4 regions of the Mesorhizobium sp. WSM3868 genome follow, and region 1 is predicted to be linked to each of the others. Evidence: riboswitches for the same ligand, from Rfam matches in the RefSeq annotation. Region 1 holds a riboswitch; each other region holds the start of a gene.
The links. A riboswitch is a leader RNA that binds a small molecule or an ion and turns the genes downstream of it on or off. The one in region 1 is predicted to bind cobalamin.
Positions count from the first base shown of each region.

Region 1 (5,252 bases):
TGAGCCGGAAATCCAGCGCATCATGTTCAGGGACGGCCCGGCCGTGCTCGGCGATCCGGCTCAGTGGCCCAACGCCAGCGCCTGCACGGCTTCAATGACCGATCACCTGTCAAAGCTGCAGGAGGAGGGCGTCGTCGTTCCCGATCTCGATCCCGAGACCGCAGCGCGGCTCATCAACGGCGCCAGTAGCCAGGCCTCGCAGCGCATCGCCAATGCCAAGGATCCGGAAGCGACGTCGAAGAAGGTTGTGGCGGCGTTCAAGCAGCTGCTGGAAGGCCTGAAAACCAAATAGCATCCGGTCGCGGCGTTCCGGGCAATCACTCGGGTCCGCGCTGCCTCAGACAATTGTCCCCCGCTCAAAATCCCTCCGACATTGACTTTGGCAGGAGCGAGCGCATCCTCTCCCGCCAATTCTCTGAGGCGGAGGGTCGGGGCCATGTGGGACTTCAGCATCGGCCGGTCGGTGTCCATCATGATGCGGACGTGGCCGTTCATCGTCTTTCGCATCATCGTCTATTTCGGCATCACGGTGGCCTACATAACAGCGACCGGCACCGGCGCCAGCGTCGGTTACGGCGTCGGCCACATCTCGACCGATCCGGACGGGCCGATGTCCTTTGCCTTGTGGGGTGGGGTGGTCGGCTTCGGCGTGGTCTCGATCGCCGTCTACTGGATCCGCGAATACATTCTCTATGTGCTCAAGGCAGGCCATATCGCCGTCATGGTCCATCTGATCGACGGGCAGGACGTTCCCGACGGCCAGGGCCAGATCGCCTATGCGCGCGAAGTGGTGACGAAGCGCTTCGCCGAGGCCAACATCCTTTTCGTCGTCGACCAGCTGGTGAAAGGCGCCATCCGCGCCATCACCGGGCTGATCGGCGGCATTGCTGCGTTCCTACCCATTCCAGGCTTGAGCGGTCTGGTGAGCTTCATCAACACCGTCATCCGCCTGTCGCTGACCTATGTCGACGAGATCATCCTCGGCTACAACATCCGCACCAATTCCAACTCGCCTTTCGAGACCGCCAGGCAAGGCGTCGTGCTCTATGCGCAGAACGGCAAGTTGATGGTCAAGAACGCCGTCTGGCTGGCGGTGATCATGTGGGGTGTTTCCTTCGTCATCTTCCTTTTGATGCTGGCGCCCGCCGCCGCGATCCTCTGGGCCATGCCGGGCCAGCTTGCCGGCTGGGCCTTCGTGTTGGCCATCGTCTTCGCCTGGGCCTTCAAGGCGGCTTTCATCGAGCCCTTCGCCATCGCTTCGCTGATGCAGGTCTACTTCGCCACCATCGAGGGCCAGGTCCCCAATCCGGAATGGGACCGGCGCCTGGCCGAAGCCTCGTCCAAGTTCAGGGAGCTGCGCGACAAGGCGCTCAGCCCCTTCGGCGGCTCGCGCTGGGATTCGCCAAGGACCGCTTGAGCAGCAGCCCCGGCCACGAAGGCCGCCTGATCACGGCTTCGCCCCTTCACGGGATCCAAGGCGAGCGATCGCCGATTTGAGCGGCGCCTCGCCGGCGCCGCAAAAGGTCTCGCTCATCACCAGCTCGGGCAGCGGCAGGCGCTTGCCCCAGCCATGCGCTTCGAGGTCGGGCCTCGGCGCGAATTCCGAGACGCGGCCGACGCAGAGATAGGCGATCGGCGTGACGTGCTCGGGGATCGACAGCAGTCGCTTCAGTGCTTCGGGCTCGATGATGCTCACCCAGCCGACCCCGACGCCTTCCGCCCGCGCCGCGAGCCAGAAATTCTGCACCGCGCAGACGGTGCTGTAGAGGTCCATCTCCGGATTGTGCCAGCGCCCGAGCGGCGAGTTCTTCGAGCGCTGGCGGTCGCAGGTGATGCACAGGTTGAGCGCGCTTTCGCAGATGCCCTCGAGCTTCAGCTTGCGGTAGAGCGCCCGCCGCTCCACCTCGATCGCCGGCAGTTCCTGTTCGCGCGCGGCCAAAAACAGGTCGCGCACCTGCCGCCGCCTTGTGGCGTCCCGGATGATGATGAAGTTCCAGGGCTGCATGTAGCCGACCGACGGCGCGTGGTGTGCCGCGGTGAGCAGCCGCGCCAAAACGCTGTCGTCGAGATCGTCGGCAAGGAAATGGCTGCGCACGTCGCGCCGGGTGAACATGGCTCGGTAGACGGCGTCGCGCGCCAATTGGTCAAAGTCATCGCCGCCGGCGGCGGCTGTTCGTGCCTGCATCGCTTGTCCCCTTGCGATAAGCAGTCCTCCGCCTGACCATGCGGATGACCATGTCTGCCGGGCCGGTCTTCTGGCTCGGGATCGACCCGCATCCGGCGCCTTCCCGTCTGGGACAGTGGCGTTTGCCGGCGCGGTCCCCCTCACAGCGTTGGGCACGCCACGGATTTCAACCGTGTTCCCGATTCTCCCGCGTTGCGGGCACCAGGCAGCGACGCGACCTTATCGCGAAGCCGAAGCCGGGCCAATGCCGCCAGCGACACGATTGGGCGCGATTTCCCCAATCATTCGGCGCTGAAACATGGCTATCCGTGCGACAGGTGCCTAGATTAGGCGCCATGACCACTCGTCTTTACACTCATCCGGTATTCCTGGAACACCTCACGCCGCCCGGCCACCCCGAGCGGCCCGACCGTTTGCGCGCCATCGAGCGCGTGCTCGACGACGAGGCTTTTTCGGCCCTCGACCGCGTCGAGGCGCCGGAAGGCGACGAGGCGACGATCCTTTACGCGCATCCGGAGGATTTCGTCGGCCGTGTCCGCGCTGCGATTCCTGAGACGGGGATCGTCTCGATCGATGCCGACACCAGCGCCAGCCCGAAAAGCTGGCAGGCGGCGGTGACGGCGATCGGCGCGGCCAACGCCGCAGTCGACGATGTGTTCGAGGGCCGTGCCGCCAATGTCTTCGTTGCCGCGCGTCCGCCCGGCCATCACGCCGAAAAAGCGACCGCGATGGGCTTTTGCCTGTTCAACACCGCGGCGATCGCCGCCCGTTATGCGCAGGAGAAGCATCTGGCCGAGCGCGTCGCCATCGTCGATTGGGATGTGCATCACGGCAACGGCACGCAGGACATTTTCTGGGACGATCCGTCGGTGCTCTATTGCTCGACCCACCAGATGCCGCTTTATCCGGGCACCGGTGCCAAGAGCGAGACCGGCGCCGGCAACATCGTCAACGCGCCGCTTGCGCCGAGCACCGGCAGCGACACGTTCCGCGACGCCTTCCTGTCGCGCGTGCTGCCGTCGATCGACACCTTCCAGCCGGATCTGATCATCATTTCCGCCGGTTTCGATGCGCACCATCGCGATCCGCTGGCCGCGATCAACCTGACCGAGGATGATTTCGACTGGGCGACCGGCCAGCTGATGGAGCGCGCCGGGCGCCACAGCGGCAACCGGCTCGTCAGCCTGCTGGAGGGCGGTTACGATCTGCAAGGATTGGCATTTTCGGTCGCCGCCCATGTCGGGCGGCTGATGAAGGGATGAATGATGGCTGATGAAGCTAACCAAGACGTCAAGGCGATGAGCTTCGAACAGGCGCTCGACGCGCTGGAGAAGATCGTCGATGATCTGGAGCGCGGCGACGTTCCGCTCGACCAGTCGATCAAGATCTACGAGCGCGGCGAGGCGCTGAAGGCTCATTGCGACCGCTTGCTCAAGGCCGCCGAGGACAAGGTCGAGAAGATCAGGCTCTCGCGCGACGGCAAGCCGGTTGGAACGGAGCCGCTCGACGCCGAGTGAGGTGTATTGATATTCAGGTGAGGCCGCCTGCAAACGCGGCTTTCTGCGGTTCCGGTGCTCAGGTGCTTCAAGTACGCTCTGGTCCGGTTCTCGGAACCCGCCATTTTCGGCTTGGTCTGACCTGAATCTCAACACACCTCGGTGCACAATGTCAGACCGGTTCGGGCAGAAAGCAGGTAAGGAGTTAAAGCATGTGCCGAAACATCAAGACCCTGTTCAACTTCGATCCGCCGGCGACCGACGACGAGGTCCATGACGCGGCGCTGCAGTTCGTGCGCAAGCTGAGCGGCGCGACCAAGCCGTCCAAGCGCAACGAGCATGCCTTCAACCACGCCGTCGAGGCGATCGCCGCCGCCGCGCGCGAGCTGCTTGACAGCCTCGAAACCACCCAGCATCCGCGCAACCGCGAGGAAGAGGCCGCCAAGGCGAAGGCCCGATCCGCGCTCCGCTTCGCCTGACGCCGGTCATGAGCTTCTTTCCGGGCAACGATCCCGAGGCCGGCGACGCCTTCGCCTGCGACCAGATCGAGTTGATGGTCATTCCCAACGCCAAGGACATTGGTGGCTTCGAGGTTCGCCGCGCCTTGCCGACGGCGAAACGCAGGCTGGTCGGTCCGTTCATCTTCTTCGACCGCATGGGCCCGGCCATCCTGCGTGCCGGCCACGCGATCGACGTGCGCCCGCATCCGCATATCGGGCTGTCCACCGTCACCTATCTGTTCGACGGCAAGATCAGGCATCGCGACTCGCTCGGCACCGAAATGGTGATCGCGCCGGGCGACGTGAATTTGATGACCGCCGGCCGCGGCATCGTTCATTCCGAGCGCACGCCCGAGGAATTGCGCGGCGCGCCGATGTCGATTTCCGGCCTGCAAACCTGGCTGGCGCTGCCGGACAGCAAGGAAGAAATCGCCCCGGTGTTCGCGAACACGTCGGTCGTCCAACTGCCCGAAATCGATGCCGAGGGCGTTAGCGGCCGCGTCGTCATCGGCGAATTTTCCGGGCTGCGCTCGCCCGTCGCGACCGCCTCGGAAACGCTCTATGCCGATCTGCGGCTGGCGGCGGGCGCCAGCGTCAAAATCCCCGGCGACGCTGAGGAACGCGCCATCTACACGCTGGAGGGCGAGGTTTCGATTGCCGGCGACCGTTTCCCGGCCGAGCGGCTTTTGGTGTTCAAACCGGGCGAGGAAATCGTCGTGTCGTCCGAGCGCGGCGCGCATTTCATGCTGTTCGGCGGAGCGTCGCTGGGCTCCAAGCGTTATATCTGGTGGAATTTCGTTTCGTCCTCGAAAGAACGCATCGAGCAGGCCAAGGAAGAATGGAAGACGGGCCGCTTCGATATCGTTCCTGGCGATGAGGAAGAATTCATTCCGCTGCCGGAAGGTTAGCGCAGAATGGACATTCTGCGCCGGGCGCGTCACTGACACGCATTTACATTGGCGCGCCGTCAGCCTATCTCGCGCATAGCAAAGCGCATATTTGAAGGTTAACCCAAGGTTAAGTTGACAGGCCGTCCCAGAGTGAACCCGAAGCCTGACACGCCGCTCCTCG
Region 1 is NZ_NSGB01000006.1:307,043-312,294, reverse strand. It holds gene CK221_RS13020 (TetR/AcrR family transcriptional regulator) at 1-292, shown strand, start outside; gene CK221_RS13015 (hypothetical protein) at 437-1,417, shown strand; gene bluB (5,6-dimethylbenzimidazole synthase) at 1,448-2,185, opposite strand; cobalamin riboswitch at 2,228-2,406, opposite strand; gene CK221_RS13005 (histone deacetylase family protein) at 2,521-3,447, shown strand; gene CK221_RS13000 (exodeoxyribonuclease VII small subunit) at 3,451-3,702, shown strand; gene CK221_RS12995 (DUF2277 domain-containing protein) at 3,894-4,160, shown strand; gene CK221_RS12990 (pirin family protein) at 4,169-5,089, shown strand; gene dxs (1-deoxy-D-xylulose-5-phosphate synthase) at 5,222-5,252, shown strand, end outside.

Region 2 (5,252 bases), on a different contig from region 1:
CTTCGGGCAGCGATTTCGATGGGATACGGACGAGATCGCCGCGCAGCGAATAGGTCCAGGCGTGGTAGGGGCAGGTGAGCAGCCTTGCCTTCAGCCGCCCTTCGCTTTCCTGGCAGAGCTGCGAGCCGCGATGCCGGCAGGTGTTGTGGAAGGCGCGCAAGCTCCCGGTCTCGTCGCGCAGCACGACGACCTCCTGCGAGCCGATACGCGCGGTTCGAAAGGCAAGAGGTTCCGCGAGATCGGCTTCGCGGCAAACCATGAGCCAGCTCCGATACCAGATCGCTTCGAGATCGAGCCGGTAAGCGTCGGCTTCCCGATAGGCGCTTGCAGGCAATGTCGGCTCGAGGCTGGTGAGGCCATTGTAGCGGCTGTGTTCCCTAGGATTTGGCTGCATGAGCGGCTCCCCTTGGCTGATGACAGCCGACACCCGGGCAGGACCGTTGTCAATTGCGCGGCCATTGTCGCTTCCGGATGCTGCCCTTAAGGTCACTTCGTAATCGCCTGCGGTTCCGCCGGCTGCCCAGGATTGCAAGCATGCCTGCAAGAACGATGTCGCTGACCGTGGAACTGGTCGCCCGCTGTTTTCGCGCGGTCGATGACCCGGGGCCCGACCCGGATGCCGAGCATCTCGTGGACAGCGACTATGAAGCCATGCTGGATGCATTCGAGGCCGAGCTACCTGCAACCGAGCCTCTCTGGCTGTTCGGCTACGGCTCGCTGATCTGGAAGCCCGAGATTGAGCATGTCGAGGAGCGCGTCGCCGTGGCACGCGGCTGGCATCGCTCCTTCTGCATGAAGATGACGCGCTGGCGCGGCACCAAGCAAAGCCCCGGCCTGATGATGGCGCTGGATCGTGGCGGCCAATGCAAGGGCGTTGCTTTCCGCCTGAACGGTGGTGACCGCCGGCAGGCCTTGGACAGGCTTTTTCGCCGCGAGATGACGCTGAAGCCGACCAGCTACCGACCTCGCCTGCTGCAACTCGCAACCGACAAGGGACCGTTGAGAGCGCTTGCCTTCGTTATCAATCGCAAAGGCACGACCTATGCCGGCCCACTCAACGAAGACGAGGTGGTCGACAGGCTGGCGACCTCGTGCGGCCACTGGGGTTCAGGCGCCGACTATCTCTACAACACCGTGAAGAACCTCGAACAGCGCGGTATTCACGACCGCCATTTGTGGCGATTGCAGCAGCTCGTCGCCGAGCGGATCGCCGGATCTTAGTCCGAAACCGGTGCCGCAATCACGCTGCGGCGTGACGGAATTTGGTTTGCCGGTCGCGACGATTCTGCCTATAGTCGATGGCGTCGTCGGTTCCGTTTTTGGAGCCAAGAGGGAATGCGGTGAGGGTGGAGTCTTTGCCCTAAGCCGTGGCTGCCCCCGCAACTGTGTGCGGTAGTCCTCTCCATAGACCACTGAGGTTTGTCCTCGGGAAGGTGGGGAAGGGTGCGAATCCGCGAGCCAGGAGACCTGCCGGCGACAGGAAAGTTGACTTCGATGCCCTCGGGTGGAGGGCGAAAGGACAAGACATGAATACCGCTTCCGTCGCCCTCGGCGCCTCCGTCTCCTCGCAGTCGCGCATCATGCAGCTGGCTCTCGCCGCGCTGCTCGGCATTTTCGTCGTCGGTTTTGTCGGCTTCTCGCACATCGATGCGGTCCACAACGCTGCCCACGACTATCGTCACTCGATGGCTTTTCCCTGCCACTGACGAAGGCCCCGATATCATGAATCTGTTTCGCAACGTCGTGTTCGTCGCGGCGATCGCAGGGCTCGTGGCGGGCATCGCGCTTGCCTGCATGCAGGCCTATGCGACCGTGCCGCTGATCCTCAAAGCGGAAGTCTATGAAAAGGCGGGCGGCGGTCATCACCACGACCATGCCGCCAACACTGGAACTAGCACTGCCATGAGCTCGGCCGAACCGGCGGGCAATGCGATGAGCAGCGCCGTTCCTGCGTCGACGGAAGCGGCCGCTCCGACCGAGGACGAGGGCTGGGCTCCGGCCGACGGCTTCGAGCGCTTCGCCTTCAACGTTGTCGCCAACATCGTCACCGGCATCGGCTTCGCGCTGATCCTGGTCGCGGTGTCGGAATTCGCCGGTGGCATCGGCAGCTGGCGCCAGGGCGCGTTCTGGGGCCTTGCCGGTTTTGCGGTTTTCACGCTCGCGCCCGGCCTCGGCCTGCCGCCGGAACTGCCGGCCATGCCGGCGGCAGAACTTCTGCCGCGCCAGATCTGGTGGATTTCGACGGTGGCCGCAACCGCGGTCGGCCTTGGATTGATCGCCCTTCGCAAGTCGCTGCCCTTGGCAATTCTGGCGGTCGTGCTGATCGTCGCTCCGCACGTAGTCGGCGCGCCGCAGCCCGTCAGCTTCGAGACGGCGATTCCCGAGGGGCTGCACCATCAGTTCGTGGTGGCGGTGACCCTCACCGATCTGGTCTTCTGGCTGGTGCTCGGTGCGGCCGTCGGTGTGGTGCGCGGGCGCTTCACCGGTACATCGACCAGCCTGCGCGACAGCTTTGCCTGATCGCGCGGAGGGCCATCTGACCTTCATCTTAGGCGGTGCGCGCTCCGGCAAGAGCGCGCATGCCGAGTGCCTGGTGGCGGCAAGCCCGTCGCCTTGGGCCTATATCGCAACCGCGCAGGCCTATGACGAGGAGATGCGCGAGCGCATCGCGCTGCATCGCTCGCGCCGTGGCGAAAGTTGGGTCACCGTCGATGCGCCGCTCGACTTGGTCGGCGCGATCGGGGCTTTGCCCGATCACCAGCCGGTGCTGATCGATTGCCTGACATTGTGGCTGAGCAATCATATGCTGGCGGACCACGATATCGCGGCCGAGTGCCGGCGGCTCACGGATGTGCTTTCGCAGCCGCGCGGACCGTGGTTTGTGGTCTCCAACGAAGTCGGGCTCGGCATCGTGCCGGACAATGCGCTGGCGCGCCGGTTCCGCGACGCCGCAGGGCGGCTCAACCAGCAGGTCGCGGCTGTCGCCGACAGCGTGCTGATTATGGTGGCGGGGCTGCCGCTCAAGGTGAAGTGACATGGGCGAGATCAAAGACACGATCATCGACGACAAGGATGCCGAGCGCCATCGCGCGAAGATGGCCAAGCGCAAGGCGGTGCAGGATGCCGAGGTGGCCGGCAAGACGATCGAGAAGGGACTGCTCATCGTCAACACGGGGCCGGGCAAGGGCAAGACCACGGCTGCGTTCGGCCTGGCGCTGAGGATGCTCGGCTACGGCAAGCGCGTCGGCGTCATCCAATTCATCAAGGGCAAATGGCACACGGGCGAGAAGGATGCCTTCGCCGCTTTCGGCGATCGCGTCGTCTGGCACGCGATGGGCGAGGGCTTCACCTGGGAGACGCAGGACCTGAAGCGCGACATTGCCGCCGCCGAGGCTGCCTGGGCGAGGGCGCTCGAGCTGATTGCCGACCCGTCAATCAGCCTCGTGGTCCTCGACGAGCTCAACATCGCTCTGCGCTACGACTATCTCGAGCTGGAAAAGGTGGTCGCGGCGCTGAAGGCGCGTCGCGAGGGCTTGCATGTCGTCGTCACCGGCCGCAATGCCAAGCCGCTGCTGGTCGAGGCGGCCGATCTCGTCACCGAGATGGGGCAGACCAAGCACCATTTTGCGGCCGGCGTGAAGGCGCAGCAGGGGATTGAATTCTGAGGCGCCTTAGCCGCCGATCAAAATGGTCAGGTAGATCACCGTCGCCGACAGAATCGCGAACAGGCCGATCAGCAGCCCGTCGGCGACACGATAGAGTTCCAGCGCCTGCCTTATGTCGGTGCTTTCGGCCTCGCGCCGGCCGCCTTCGCCCATGAAGGCATCCTCGACGACCTCGCCGCCATAACTGCGCGGTCCGGCCAGGGCGAGCCCCAGCGCGCCGGCCATGGCGGCTTCCGGCCAGCCGGCATTGGGCGAACGGTGCTTCTTCGCGTCACGCCGCATGACCTGCCAGGCGTTGCGGGGGTCGGCGCCCTTGACGATGAAGGCCGCCAGCACAATCAGCAGGCCGGTGAGCCGCGATGCCGGCAGGTTGACCAGGTCGTCGAAGCGAGCGGCCGCCCGGCCGAAGGCCTGGTATTTCGGCGTGCGGTGGCCGATCATCGAATCGGCAGTGTTGGCGGCCTTGTACGCAGCACCCCCGGCCAAACCACCGACACCGGTCCATATGGCGGGCGCGACGATGCCATCGGAGAAATTCTCGGCCAGGCTTTCGATCGCGGCGCGGGCAACGCCCGCCCTGTCGAGCTTGTCCGGATCGCGGCCGACGATGCGCGAAACGGCGATGCGGCCGAGCGTCAGGCCACCGGTCTCCAGCGCATCGGCGACATCCTCGACATGCTCGGCGAGGCTCTTCTGCGACAGAAGCGAGGAGCTGAGAATGGCCGCGATGACCAGGCCGGACGGAAAGATCAGCCAGAGCAGGACATGCAGCGTCAGGCCGATGGCCGCCGGCACCAGCAGGATGACCAGAAGCGCCTGGACGCCGCGGCGGCGACGCAATTCGTCGGAATCGGTGGCGTGGTTGAGCCTGCGATCGAGAAAGGATATCAGCCTGCCGATCCAGGTTACCGGATGACCGATGGCGTTGAACAGCCAGTCCGGATAGCCAAGGGCACGTTCGATGGCGAGTGACAGGAAAGCGATCAGGATCGACATGAAGCTTCTAAGCGGAGCGGTTGCAGCGGTTGATCACGGCGGCAGCCTTGGCCGGGCAAGCGCTCTCTTTCCTCATGCGCCGCAGCCTTTCCTTGACCTCTCGACAGGTATCAATCCGCACTCCTATCCGCTTTTCGATCTGCCCGCCACCGCCCTGTCACGATTGCCCGAGCCAGGACGACTGCGCGAATTGGCCGAAATTGCGGCCAAGGCGTATGGCGCGCGGTCGGCGGCGCATGTCGTGTCCGCGCCCGGCACGCAGATCCTGTTGCCGCGGGTCGCTTCGCTGGTGAGGCCCGGCAAGGCACTGGTGCTGGGTCCAACCTATGCCGAGCATGCCAGGGTGGCCGCGATTGCAGGCCATGCGGTTGTGGAGGTGGGCGACTTCGACGCCTTGGCGGACGCTGACCTTGCGGTGCTGGTCAACCCGAACAATCCGGATGGGCGAGTGATCGAAAGGCACCGCCTGGTCGGCCTTGCTGCGCGGCTTCGCGCGAAGGGCGGCCTGCTGGTGGTCGACGAAGCCTTCATGGATGTCGGCCCGATTGAACACAGCCTGGCCGGCGATGTGGGCGAAGGCGGCATCGTAGT
Region 2 is NZ_NSGB01000009.1:186,211-191,462, reverse strand. It holds gene CK221_RS16860 (aromatic ring-hydroxylating dioxygenase subunit alpha) at 1-394, opposite strand, end outside; gene CK221_RS16855 (gamma-glutamylcyclotransferase) at 535-1,221, shown strand; cobalamin riboswitch at 1,292-1,490, shown strand; gene CK221_RS16850 (CbtB domain-containing protein) at 1,527-1,706, shown strand; gene CK221_RS16845 (CbtA family protein) at 1,723-2,520, shown strand; gene cobU (bifunctional adenosylcobinamide kinase/adenosylcobinamide-phosphate guanylyltransferase) at 2,513-3,034, shown strand; gene cobO (cob(I)yrinic acid a,c-diamide adenosyltransferase) at 3,036-3,665, shown strand; gene cbiB (adenosylcobinamide-phosphate synthase CbiB) at 3,672-4,661, opposite strand; gene cobD (threonine-phosphate decarboxylase CobD) at 4,660-5,252, shown strand, end outside.
Region 2: another riboswitch for cobalamin. It lies ahead of CK221_RS16850 (CbtB domain-containing protein); the one in region 1 lies ahead of bluB (5,6-dimethylbenzimidazole synthase).

Region 3 (5,252 bases), on a different contig from region 1:
TCGGCGGCGAGCAGCATCGAACGGTAGAAGAGGATGGGGATGACGGGGGCACCGACGCTGTCGATGTTGAGGTCCGTCACACCCCCCTCTGTCCGGCAGGACAGAGGGGGGTGTGACGGATCGCCGACGTTCAAGAAGACTGATTTCGCGACAACTCCGATTCCTGGTTGATAGTACCCCGCCTTCGGCACGCTCACCGGCTCGGCCACGGCCGTATCCGACCCGGCGAGCCTTGCCAGTCTTTGCACCAGCGCGCTCATGTTCGCCGGGCCGCCTTCGCGGAAATAGCCGAGCAGGGCGTCGAGTTCGGCGCGCGGCAGGGTCGAGCCTTCGATCAGCCGCAGATCCTCGTCGTGGCTTTCGCCCGGCAGCAGCGCCAGTTTGATATTTCGCTCGCGCGCAACCGCTGCGAGCTGGTCGCAGCCGTAGCGCCACCAGTCGTAGCCGCCGAGAATGCGGACCAGGACGACCCTGGCATGGCGCGCGACGCTGTCGATCCAGAGATCCACCGACATCGGGTGGCGGAGATCGCGAAGTGCTGCCAGCCGCATCGACGGCAGCCGCGCGGCGTCGGCCTTCCACGCAGCGGCGAGGCCGGCGAGATCGCTGTCGGTGAAGGACAGTGCCACGACATCCGCAGGCGTCTGCCTGAGGTCGATCGGCTCGGCGAGATCGTCGAGCGAGGCGGATGTCGTGGTGAGGATGTGCATCGCGGTTCGGTCTTGCCTCAGCCGGCGAGGATACGCTCGATCGCCCGGCGGTTCAGCCCTTTGAGGCCGATGACGACGAGCCGCGATCGGCGGTCGTCGTTCGACGTCCAGGCGCGGTCGTAATAGTGGTTGACGCGCGGGCCGACGGCCTGGAGCAGCAGCCGCATCGGCTTGCCACCCACCTCGACAAAGCCTTTGACGCGCAGAACGTTTTCCTGCTCGGCGGCGAGAGCGACGCGCTTTGCCAGCTCATCCGGACTGGCGATGGACGGGATATCGAGGACGAAGGAGTCGAAATCGTCATGCTCATGGTCGAGCTCGTCATCGTGATGGGTCTTGCGGTTCTCGATGTCGTCTTCGACGGCGAGGCCAAGACCGAGCAGCACCGACGGGTCGACCTTGCCCTGTGCGGTCGGTACGACCTTGACGGCGCGCGCCACGTGCTCGCCGATGACGGCGTTGGCGCGCTCCGAGCCGGCCGCGTCCATCAGATCGCTCTTCGACAGGATGATCAGGTCGGCGCAAGCGATCTGGTCCTCGAACACCTCTTCGACCGGATCATCGTGGTCGAGGGAATCGTCGGCGGCGCGCTGCGCCTGCAGGGCGTCCATATCGGCGGCGACGCGGCCGTCGGCCAGCGCCGGACCGTCGACCACGGCGATGACGCCATCGACCGTCACGCGGCTCTTCACCGTCGGCCACTGGAAGGCCTGGACGAGCGGCTTCGGCAAAGCGAGGCCGGAGGTTTCGATCAGGATGTGGTCGACCTTCGGCGTGCGCGACAGGATCTGGTCGAGCGCCGGCACGAAATCGTCGGCGACGGTGCAGCAGATGCAGCCATTGGCGAGCTCGACGATGTTTTCCTCTGGGCAGGTGTCGATGCCGCAGCCTTTCAGGATCTCGCCGTCGATGCCGACATCGCCGAATTCGTTGACGATGATCGCCAGCCGCTTGCCCTTGGCGTTTTCGAGCAGGTTGCGGATCAGCGTGGTCTTGCCGGCGCCGAGAAAGCCGGTGACGACAGTGCAGGGAACACGGGAGAGGGATGCGGTCATGTCAGTCCTTCAGCAGGTCGAGGGGAGGGATGCGGGCAACCAGGCCGCGCTTGAGGGAATCGGGCCGGCCTCGCCAGGGGATGAGGCCGTCGGTCGAGGTGGCAAAGAGCTTTGCGCCGGTGACGAGGTCGGCGCCGCTGGTCGTTTCCAGGTCACCGAAGACATAGCTCCAGCAGCCGTCGCGCAGCAGCGCCGCGCTCAGGCGGCGTTTGCAATTGCCGAGACACTCGACGGTGCGGATGCGGATTTTCTCGTCCGGCGCGGCGCGGCGCGCGTCTTCGGCAAGGAGGGCGCCGGCGCGCGGATGCGCGTCCGAACCGGTCTCATCGCGGCAGGAGGAGCAGACGATGACGGTCACTTCCGATAGCGCGTCGCGGGGTTCGGACGAAATGTCCGCGGTATTAGCCGGAAAACTGACGTTGCGATCCAAAACCAGGCTCCTTGCCCGGAAAACCCGCCGAGCGATCGGATTCTCATGTCTCAGACGGCAGGTCTCCTGGCTCGCGGGTCGTCGCCTTGCGCCGCCTTCCCGGGAAACATCCCAGTGGTTTTCGGCTGAGGCTCGTCGCTCACAGTTGCGGGGACAGCCGCGGATTTGGGTTTTCCCGCACCGCATTCCCTCTTGGCTCCTCCCCTTGCCGGGAGGAGACCGTCTGCGGCGGATTTAGGCTTAGAGGTGCTGGCATGTCAACGCGCGGCTACGACACCGAAATGTCGGCCAACGCCGGCCCAAGGTCGCCGGCCGGCGTCACCTCGATGGTTTCCAAGCCGAGCCATGCCTGCATCTGTTTCAACTCATCGAAGAGCTGTGCGGCCGTTTCGGCGGGAGCGCCGGCTTCGGCAAAAGCCGCATGGACGCGCAGCACGCCGGCCGGGCGGTCAGCTCTCAGATCGACCCGGGCAACGATGCGGTCGCCGAGCAGGAAAGGCAGCACGTAGTAGCCGTACTGGCGCTTCTCGGCCGGCGTGTAGATCTCGATGCGGTAGCGGAAGCCGAAGAGTTTTTCCGTCCGGGTGCGTTCGAAAACCACCGGATCGAAGGGCGCGAGCAGGGCGCGGGCCTCGATGCGGCGCGGAAAGCGGGCGTCCTTGTGGAGATAGGCGGGCTTGTCCCAGCCTTCGACCTTCATCGGCACCAGTTCGCCCACCTCGACCAGTTCCTCGATCCTGGCCTTCGTATCGCCCGGCGCCAGGCGGAAATAGTCGCGCAGGTCGCCATAGGTGGCGATGCCGTGGGCGCGCGCGGAAATGCGCAGCAATTCGCGATGCGCGTCCTCGACCGAGGGCACCGGCAGGTCGAGCACGGCCTGCGGCAGAACCCGCTCGGGCAGGTCGTAATAGCGCTCGAATCCGCGCCGGTAGGCGGTGGTGATGCGCCCGGCCCAGAACAGCCATTCGAAAGCGTGCTTGGCCTCGCTCCAGCCCCACCAGCCGCCATTGCCCTTGTGGCCTTCGATGTCGGAGGCGGCGATCGGCCCGCGTTGCGCGACTTGGCCGTAGATCTCCTCGATCATCGCCTTGCGCTCGCGGCCCCATTTGGCGAGGCCGAGATACATTTCCTCGCCTTGCTCGGCGCGCTGCATGCGCCAGCGCATCAACGGATAGGTCTCGACGGGCAGGAAGGAAGCCTCATGGGCCCAGTATTCGAAGACGGTTCGCTTGCGGGTGACGGCCGCGTTGTCGAGCAGCGCAAGCGGGTAGGGGCCGAGGCGCGAATAGAGCGGCATATAGTGGGCGCGCACCACGGCGCTGACGGAATCGATCTGCAGCAGGCCAGTTCGGGAAAGCACGCGGGCGAGATGGCGACGATCGGGCGTGCCGGCAGGCCGCGCATCGGTAAAACCCTGCGCACCGAGCGCAATGCGCCTTGCTGCGGCGAGCGAGATCTTTTCCTTCATCCAGCTACCGATCCTTTGCCGGGGTTTCCAGTCGGTGATTCCGGCCATGCTAGCAGGCAAATGGCGGGAGATATGTCAGGATAGAAAAGTGGAGTAAAACATGAAGGAAATCAAACAGGAGCGGATCGGACCAGTTTCTTCCGATATGGCGTCCAGCGCCGGATTTTGAACAAGGTTTGACTTGCGTCGCCGAAACCGCTGCGCTAACCCTCGCCGCGTCGCAGCATAGGCCACCTAAAACGGTTCAGCGGGTTAAACTGTCACGCTTCCGCCTTAGAGTCCGTTGCTGTAATCAGAGTGAACTGGCCGCCGAAGGAAAGTCGCCGCATGAGCGCACTCCTAAGTTCGTATCTGCCCATCGTGCTCTTCATCGCAGTGGCGATGGTCGTCGGCCTGGCGCTGATCGTTGCGCCGTTCCTGGTTGCCTACCGCAATCCCGATCCGGAAAAGCTTTCCGCCTATGAATGCGGGTTCAACTCGTTCGACGACGCCCGCATGAAGTTCGACATCCGCTTCTATCTGGTGTCTATCCTGTTCATCATCTTCGATCTCGAGGTCGCCTTCCTGTTCCCGTGGGCGGTGTCCTTCTCCAAGCTCGGCATGCTCGGCTTCTGGTCGATGATGGTGTTCCTGGCGGTGCTGACCATCGGCTTTGCCTATGAATGGAAAAAAGGAGCGCTAGAATGGGATTGAACGACAGTTCAGGCACCCTCGTCGCGCCGAAGCCCAAGGGCATCATCGATCCCAACACCGGCAGGCCGGTGGGGGAGGACGATCCCTTCTTCCTCGAGATCAATAATGAGCTGGCCGACAAGGGCTTCCTTGTCACCTCGACCGAGGCGCTGATCACTTGGGCGCGCAGCGGCTCGCTGATGTTCATGACCTTCGGTCTCGCCTGCTGCGCGGTCGAGATGATCCACACCTCGATGCCGCGCTATGACTCAGAGAGGTTCGGCGTCGCGCCGCGCGCGTCTCCGCGCCAGTCCGATATCATGATCGTCGCGGGCACACTGACCAACAAGATGGCGCCGGCGCTGCGCAAGGTCTACGACCAGATGCCGGAGCCGCGCTACGTCATCTCGATGGGTTCGTGCGCCAATGGCGGCGGCTATTATCACTATTCCTATTCGGTGGTGCGCGGCTGCGACCGCATCGTGCCGGTCGACATCTATGTCCCCGGCTGCCCGCCGAGCGCCGAAGCGCTGCTCTACGGCATTCTCCTGTTGCAGAAGAAGATCCGCCGCACCGGCACGATCGAACGGTGAACCAATGGCCTTGGCGTTGCACGAACTCTCCACCTATCTCGGCGAGAAGCTCTCCGGCCGCATCGGCGAAACGGTGCTTGCTTATGGCGAACTGACGGTTTGCGTCGAGCCGGGCAACTTGACCGAGGTCGCGACCTTCCTGCGCGACGACCCGCGCTGCCAGTTCGTCTCGATCATCGACATTTGCGGCGCCGACTATCCGTCGCGTGCCAAGCGCTTCGACGTCGTCTACCACCTGTTGTCGCCGAAGCAGAACGTCCGCATCCGCCTCAAGGTCCAGGCCGACGAGGAGACGCTGGTGCCGTCGCTGACCGGCGTCTATCC
Region 3 is NZ_NSGB01000021.1:50,388-55,639, reverse strand. It holds gene cobN (cobaltochelatase subunit CobN) at 1-710, opposite strand, end outside; gene cobW (cobalamin biosynthesis protein CobW) at 728-1,765, opposite strand; gene CK221_RS25860 (DUF1636 family protein) at 1,767-2,195, opposite strand; cobalamin riboswitch at 2,234-2,434, opposite strand; gene CK221_RS25855 (winged helix-turn-helix domain-containing protein) at 2,464-3,663, opposite strand; gene CK221_RS25850 (NADH-quinone oxidoreductase subunit A) at 3,991-4,356, shown strand; gene CK221_RS25845 (NADH-quinone oxidoreductase subunit B) at 4,347-4,928, shown strand; gene CK221_RS25840 (NADH-quinone oxidoreductase subunit C) at 4,933-5,252, shown strand, end outside.
Region 3: another riboswitch for cobalamin. It lies ahead of CK221_RS25860 (DUF1636 family protein); the one in region 1 lies ahead of bluB (5,6-dimethylbenzimidazole synthase).

Region 4 (5,252 bases), on a different contig from region 1:
AGAAACGCGGTGTAGCAGGTGTGTCAAATGCGCGGAATATTGCGTTCCGCTATGGTGGCAACCCTTCAAATTACAGCGTGGCGATAGGGCACACGACTCATCCGCGTCTTGGCGGTTCGCTGTTCCTTAACGCTATGATCCTTGGGCAAATGCTGCCAGGATTTAACCCAAGTGAACGTATGTTGAAGGCTGCGGACGCTTGTATTGAGGAATGTCCCGTTCTTGGTGCGCCTTTCCAGTGAAAGAAGCGGAGAAATCGCAGTGACGTGGCAGATAGTGAACCGATTGTAGGCGGCTGTGCCGACCTTCTTATTCGGCATCTTCTCGTACTCCCAGGAATGGAAATACTGATTGGCGTCGATAACAACAAGAACGATCCGGCATCGAGATAAGCTGCCTTGCGCCGGAATTTGGCCCGCTGATTACCGGTACGCTCATTGTCGCGTTCGCGACGATGTCTGACATCGGACACAGCGCCGCCAGGGCGAGCCCATTGTTTAAACAAGGATTTCCCAGTTGGCACGACGGTTGCGGTCCTATGCGCAAAAGCACTGCGACGCCGCACCAACTGGGAAGAACTCATTCATGGTCACACTTTTCGAACATACGGGCGTCGCCGCAAAAATTGAGCCTTCTCGAGCAGACGAGAGCCATTGCGCTTTCATTCCTCAGGTCTTTCGGACATGACTGAATTCGATTTCCGCCCGACACTGAATGCGCCCGACGATGACCCCCATCTTTGGCTTGAAGATGTGGATGGTGAACGGGCACTTTCGTGGACCGCCAACCAGTCGGCGAAAACCTTGAAGGACTTCGCGGGAACGCAGTTCGAGCGCGACCGGGCGGCGCTTACGGCGATTTTCGATCGTCCCGGCCGGATTCCCCTGGTCACGCGCTGCGGTCCGTACCTCTACAATTTTTGGCAAGATGCTGGCAATCCGCGAGGACTGTGGCGCCGAACCACCCTTGCCCTCTACGTGAACGCGGACGCCCAATGGGAGCTACTGCTCGATCTGGATGCGCTCGCGGCTAGCGACGGAGAGGACTGGGTCTGGAGTGGTGCGTTGATCGAGCCGGAGAGACGGGAAAGAGCCGTTCTGCGCCTGTCGCGCGGCGGCAGCGATGCGGTCGTGCATCGCGAATTCGACCTGAGCTCTCTCAGCTTTGTCGCCGACGGTTTCAATCTGCCAGAGGCCAAGGGCGACATTGATTGGCTCGACCCCAACACTCTTGTGCTATGCAGTGCGCTTGGCGATGGCATGGCAACGCGCTGCGGCTACCCACGCACCGTGCGACTGTGGAAGCGTGGCGCGGATCCGCTCACCGCGCCGGTAATCTTCGAGACCGGTTCCGAAACCCTCGGTGTGAATGGCCATCTGGACCGTACCGCCGAGGGCGAGCGCTTGTGGTTCATTGAGCAATTGGGCTGGCTCGCGAAGAAAGTCCACATTGGTGATAGAAGCGGGCCGAAGACAGAGATCGATCTTCCGAAGGACGCCAGGTGGGCTAACTTCGGCGATTGGCTGGCGGTAAAGCCGCGCAAACCATGGACGGTCGCCGGGACGACCTATAGCGCCGACGCACTAATCGGCATTTCGCTTTCCTCTTTCCTTGCTGGAGAGCGTCATTTTAGTACCCTGTTTGAACCAGCCGAGAGGCGCTGTCTGCAGTCATTCTTCTGGAATGACGGGAAGCTCATTATCCACTACCTGGCGAACCTCGCTCCGAGATTCGAGGTGTTCACCCCAGGCCCGCAGGAATGGACACGCCGAGCCCTGGACGCCTTGCCGTCGCAAGGGACTGTTCACCTCTGGTCACTCGATGCGGCAGATCACGAGACCAATGGGGAGGTCCTGGTTTGCGTTCAGGATCCGATCACGCCGCCGCAGCTTTTGCTGTTCGATCTCAAGGCCGCGCCGCCTCTCAGCGCTTCAGCAATTCTGAAGCGCAGCCCGGAGAATTTCGACGCATCCGCACTGGTGATCACACGCCACGAGGCAGTCTCGATCGATGGTGAGATGATCCCCTATACGCAGGTCGGTCCACCAAACGGGAACGGAGATGCCCCAGTTCACCTTACCGCCTATGGCGGGTTCGGCATATCGCTCCTGCCCTCCTACAACTCCACCCTCGGCAAGCTGTGGCTCGAGCGCGGCGGCACGTGTGTGGTGGCCAACATCCGCGGCGGCGGCGAGTTCGGCACCTGCTGGCACGAAGCCGGGCGCAGGGAGGGCAAGCGTCTCGCCCATGACGATTTCGCCGCCGTTGCCGCCGATCTCGTGCGAAGGGGCATCACGCTGCCGAGGCGGATTGCCGCCCAGGGCGGCTCAAATGGCGGCCTGCTGATCGCCAACATGCTTACCCGCTATCCTGAGCGTTTCGGCGCGCTGTTCTGCACGGTTCCGCTTGTCGACATGCGCCGCTACACCAAGCTTCTGGCAGGCGCGAGTTGGATCGACGAATATGGCGATCCCGACAAGGCTGACGATTGGGCTTTCCTGAGTGAAATCTCGGCCTATCACGCCGCGTCGTCGGGACAGCCCTATCCGCCTATCCTGCTCGCCACCATGAGACGCGACGACCGCGTCCACCCGGGCCATGCGCGCAAGATGGCGGCAAAGCTGCAGGCCCTTGGCTATCCCGCTTACTTCTACGAGCCCAGCGCGGGCGGGCACGGCTACGGCAAGGACAATCGGGAGCGAGCCGCATTCATCAGCCTCGGTATCGGTTTTCTTCGCAGCGCGATCGGGTGGCATGCCGATGGCTTTCATAAAGGACCCGGAGCTCGACAAGGGCGAACTTCCGATGAGTGAGTACAGGTCGAGGACTGGGACAAGGTACAAACCGTGCGAGTACAGTTTGCACAATGCGCGCTAGCGCCTTGTCGATCTCAATCAATCGACGGAGCACTTCACACCACAGACTACAATTCTGAAGAGCAAGGAAAAATATCATGGCAACAAAGCGAATGAACGTGTCGCGGGGAGTAGCAGCGGCCGTCGTCCTGGTGCTGCTGGCACAGCAGGCTGTCGCGTTTCCAAAATCCCCCTGCGCGTCTTCCCCCTCCACCTCCCCCTTATTGCTCGCGCCCGTCTACGACACCGATCTGCGAGCCAAGCTTTGGGCAGTTCCGCCTGCCCGGCTCGGGGGCATATTCGGACGAAAGACCGACCAGCGCAAGGCGCTTTTCGCATAATCACATAAACATCTCGTTATATGGTATTGACAAGCAGCGAAGCTGCTGTGATTGTGCGCATGTCATGGTTCTCCGCGCGGCACTGCCGTAGCGGAGCTAAGAGGGAAGCCGTGCGATGCCGGCGCTGCCCCCGCAACTGTTAGCGGCGAGCCAAGCCCATTGATGTCACTGAGGCGAACGGCCTCGGGAAGACGGGCACAGGCTTTGACCCGCGAGCCAGGAGACCTGCCACGACGAACAACGTCCACGGGCGGGGTGTCCGGTGGTCGCGGTAGCTCGGCTTCGTGCCGCCTAACCCGCGTTCCTTGTCCCCCGCCCCAACCATCGGGGTATGGCATGACTGTCTCTCAACGAATTGCTGTAGCAACGCTCGGCGTGCCGCGTATCGGTCGACGGCGGGAACTGAAATTCGCGCTTGAAAACTACTGGTCCGGAAATTCTCCCGCTGCCGACCTGCTCGCGACGGCGAAGACGCTGCGTGCCGCTAGCTGGAGGGAGCAGCACGATCGCGGCGTGTCGAAAATCCCGTCAACCGATTTCTCACTTTATGACCATGTGCTCGACACAGTCGCCATGGTCGGCGCCGTGCCGGCACGATACGCCTGGACTGGCGGCGAGGTCCCACTCGATATCTATTTCGCCATGGCGCGCGGCAACCAAGGTCAGGCCGCGGATCGTGGACATGCCGGTGACGAGCATGCGGCCAGTCGGCATGGCCTTGCCGCGATGGAAATGACCAAATGGTTCGACACCAACTATCATTACATAGTGCCGGAACTCACGGACGATCAGAGCTTTTCCCTCTCGTCGGCGAAACCGGTCGATCATTTCCTCGAGGCCAAGGCGCTCGGCATCCACACTCGCCCGGTCCTGCTTGGACCGGTTACCTTTCTCAAGTTGGCGAAGTCATCTGAGAAAGGTTTCAACCCTATCGCGCTCCTGCCACGGCTGCTGCCTGTCTACGAGGTGCTCCTGCAGAGGCTAAAGCTCGCGGGAGCCGATTGGGTGCAGATCGATGAGCCGGCGCTCGTGCTCGATCTGATTCCCAACGAACGGGATGCGCTCCAATTCGCCTACTCCCGGCTGTCGAAAGCAGCACCCGAGTTGAAGATCATGGTCGCTACCTATTTCGGATCGCTGGGAGACAATCTCGAGACCGCAATTTCTCTGCCCGTGGCGGGACTGCACGTGGATCTCGTGCGCGCTCCAGAGCAGTTGGACGCCATCGGCCGGCTCGCGCGGAAGGAACTTGTGCTCTCGCTCGGGCTGATCGACGGCCGCAACGTCTGGCGCGCGAACCTGCCTGCCGTACTTGACCGTATCAAGTCGATCGTCGCCGATTGGCCGCTGGAGCGGGTGGAGATTGCCCCGTCCTGCTCGATGCTGCATGTGCCGATCGACCTGGACATGGAGACGGCACTCGATGCGGATGTAAGGTCGTGGCTCGCCTTCGCAACGCAAAAGACCGACGAGCTGGTCGTGCTCGCCCGTGCCCTGGCCGAAGGCCGGGACGCAGTTGCCGCCGAACTGGAGGCGTCGGCTGAGGCTGCCGCCGTTCGCGCGACATCCGCGAAGGTGCATGATCCGCTGGTCGAAGGCCGGATCGCCAGCATCAAGGTCGGCATGACGCGTCGGAAGAGCGCATTTCCCGTCCGCTCCAAGCTTCAGGCCGACGCATTTGGTTTGCCCTCCTCCCCACCACGACGATCGGCTCCTTCCCGCAAACAGCCGAGATTCGCAAGGCGCGGGCAGCTCATGCCAAAGGCCAGCTGAGTTACATCGACTATGAAGCGTTCCTGAAGAAAGAGATAAGAGCCGCCGTTCGCTGGCAAGAAGAGATTGGACTCGACGTGCTGGTCCACGGCGAATTCGAGCGCAACGATATGGTGCAATATTTCGCCGAGCAGCTCTGCGGCTTCGCCTTCACGCAACACGGGTGGGTGCAGAGCTATGGCTCGCGCTTTGTGCGACCCCCGATCATCATTGGAGATGTGTCGCGACAAAATCCGATGACACTGAATTGGTGGCGATATGCCCAGTCGCTAACGCTGAAGCC
Region 4 is NZ_NSGB01000001.1:660,216-665,467, forward strand. It holds gene CK221_RS29615 (hypothetical protein) at 1-242, shown strand, start outside; gene CK221_RS02980 (prolyl oligopeptidase family serine peptidase) at 684-2,813, shown strand; cobalamin riboswitch at 3,245-3,444, shown strand; partial or broken gene metE (5-methyltetrahydropteroyltriglutamate--homocysteine S-methyltransferase) at 3,533-5,252, shown strand, end outside.
Region 4: another riboswitch for cobalamin. It lies ahead of metE (5-methyltetrahydropteroyltriglutamate--homocysteine S-methyltransferase); the one in region 1 lies ahead of bluB (5,6-dimethylbenzimidazole synthase).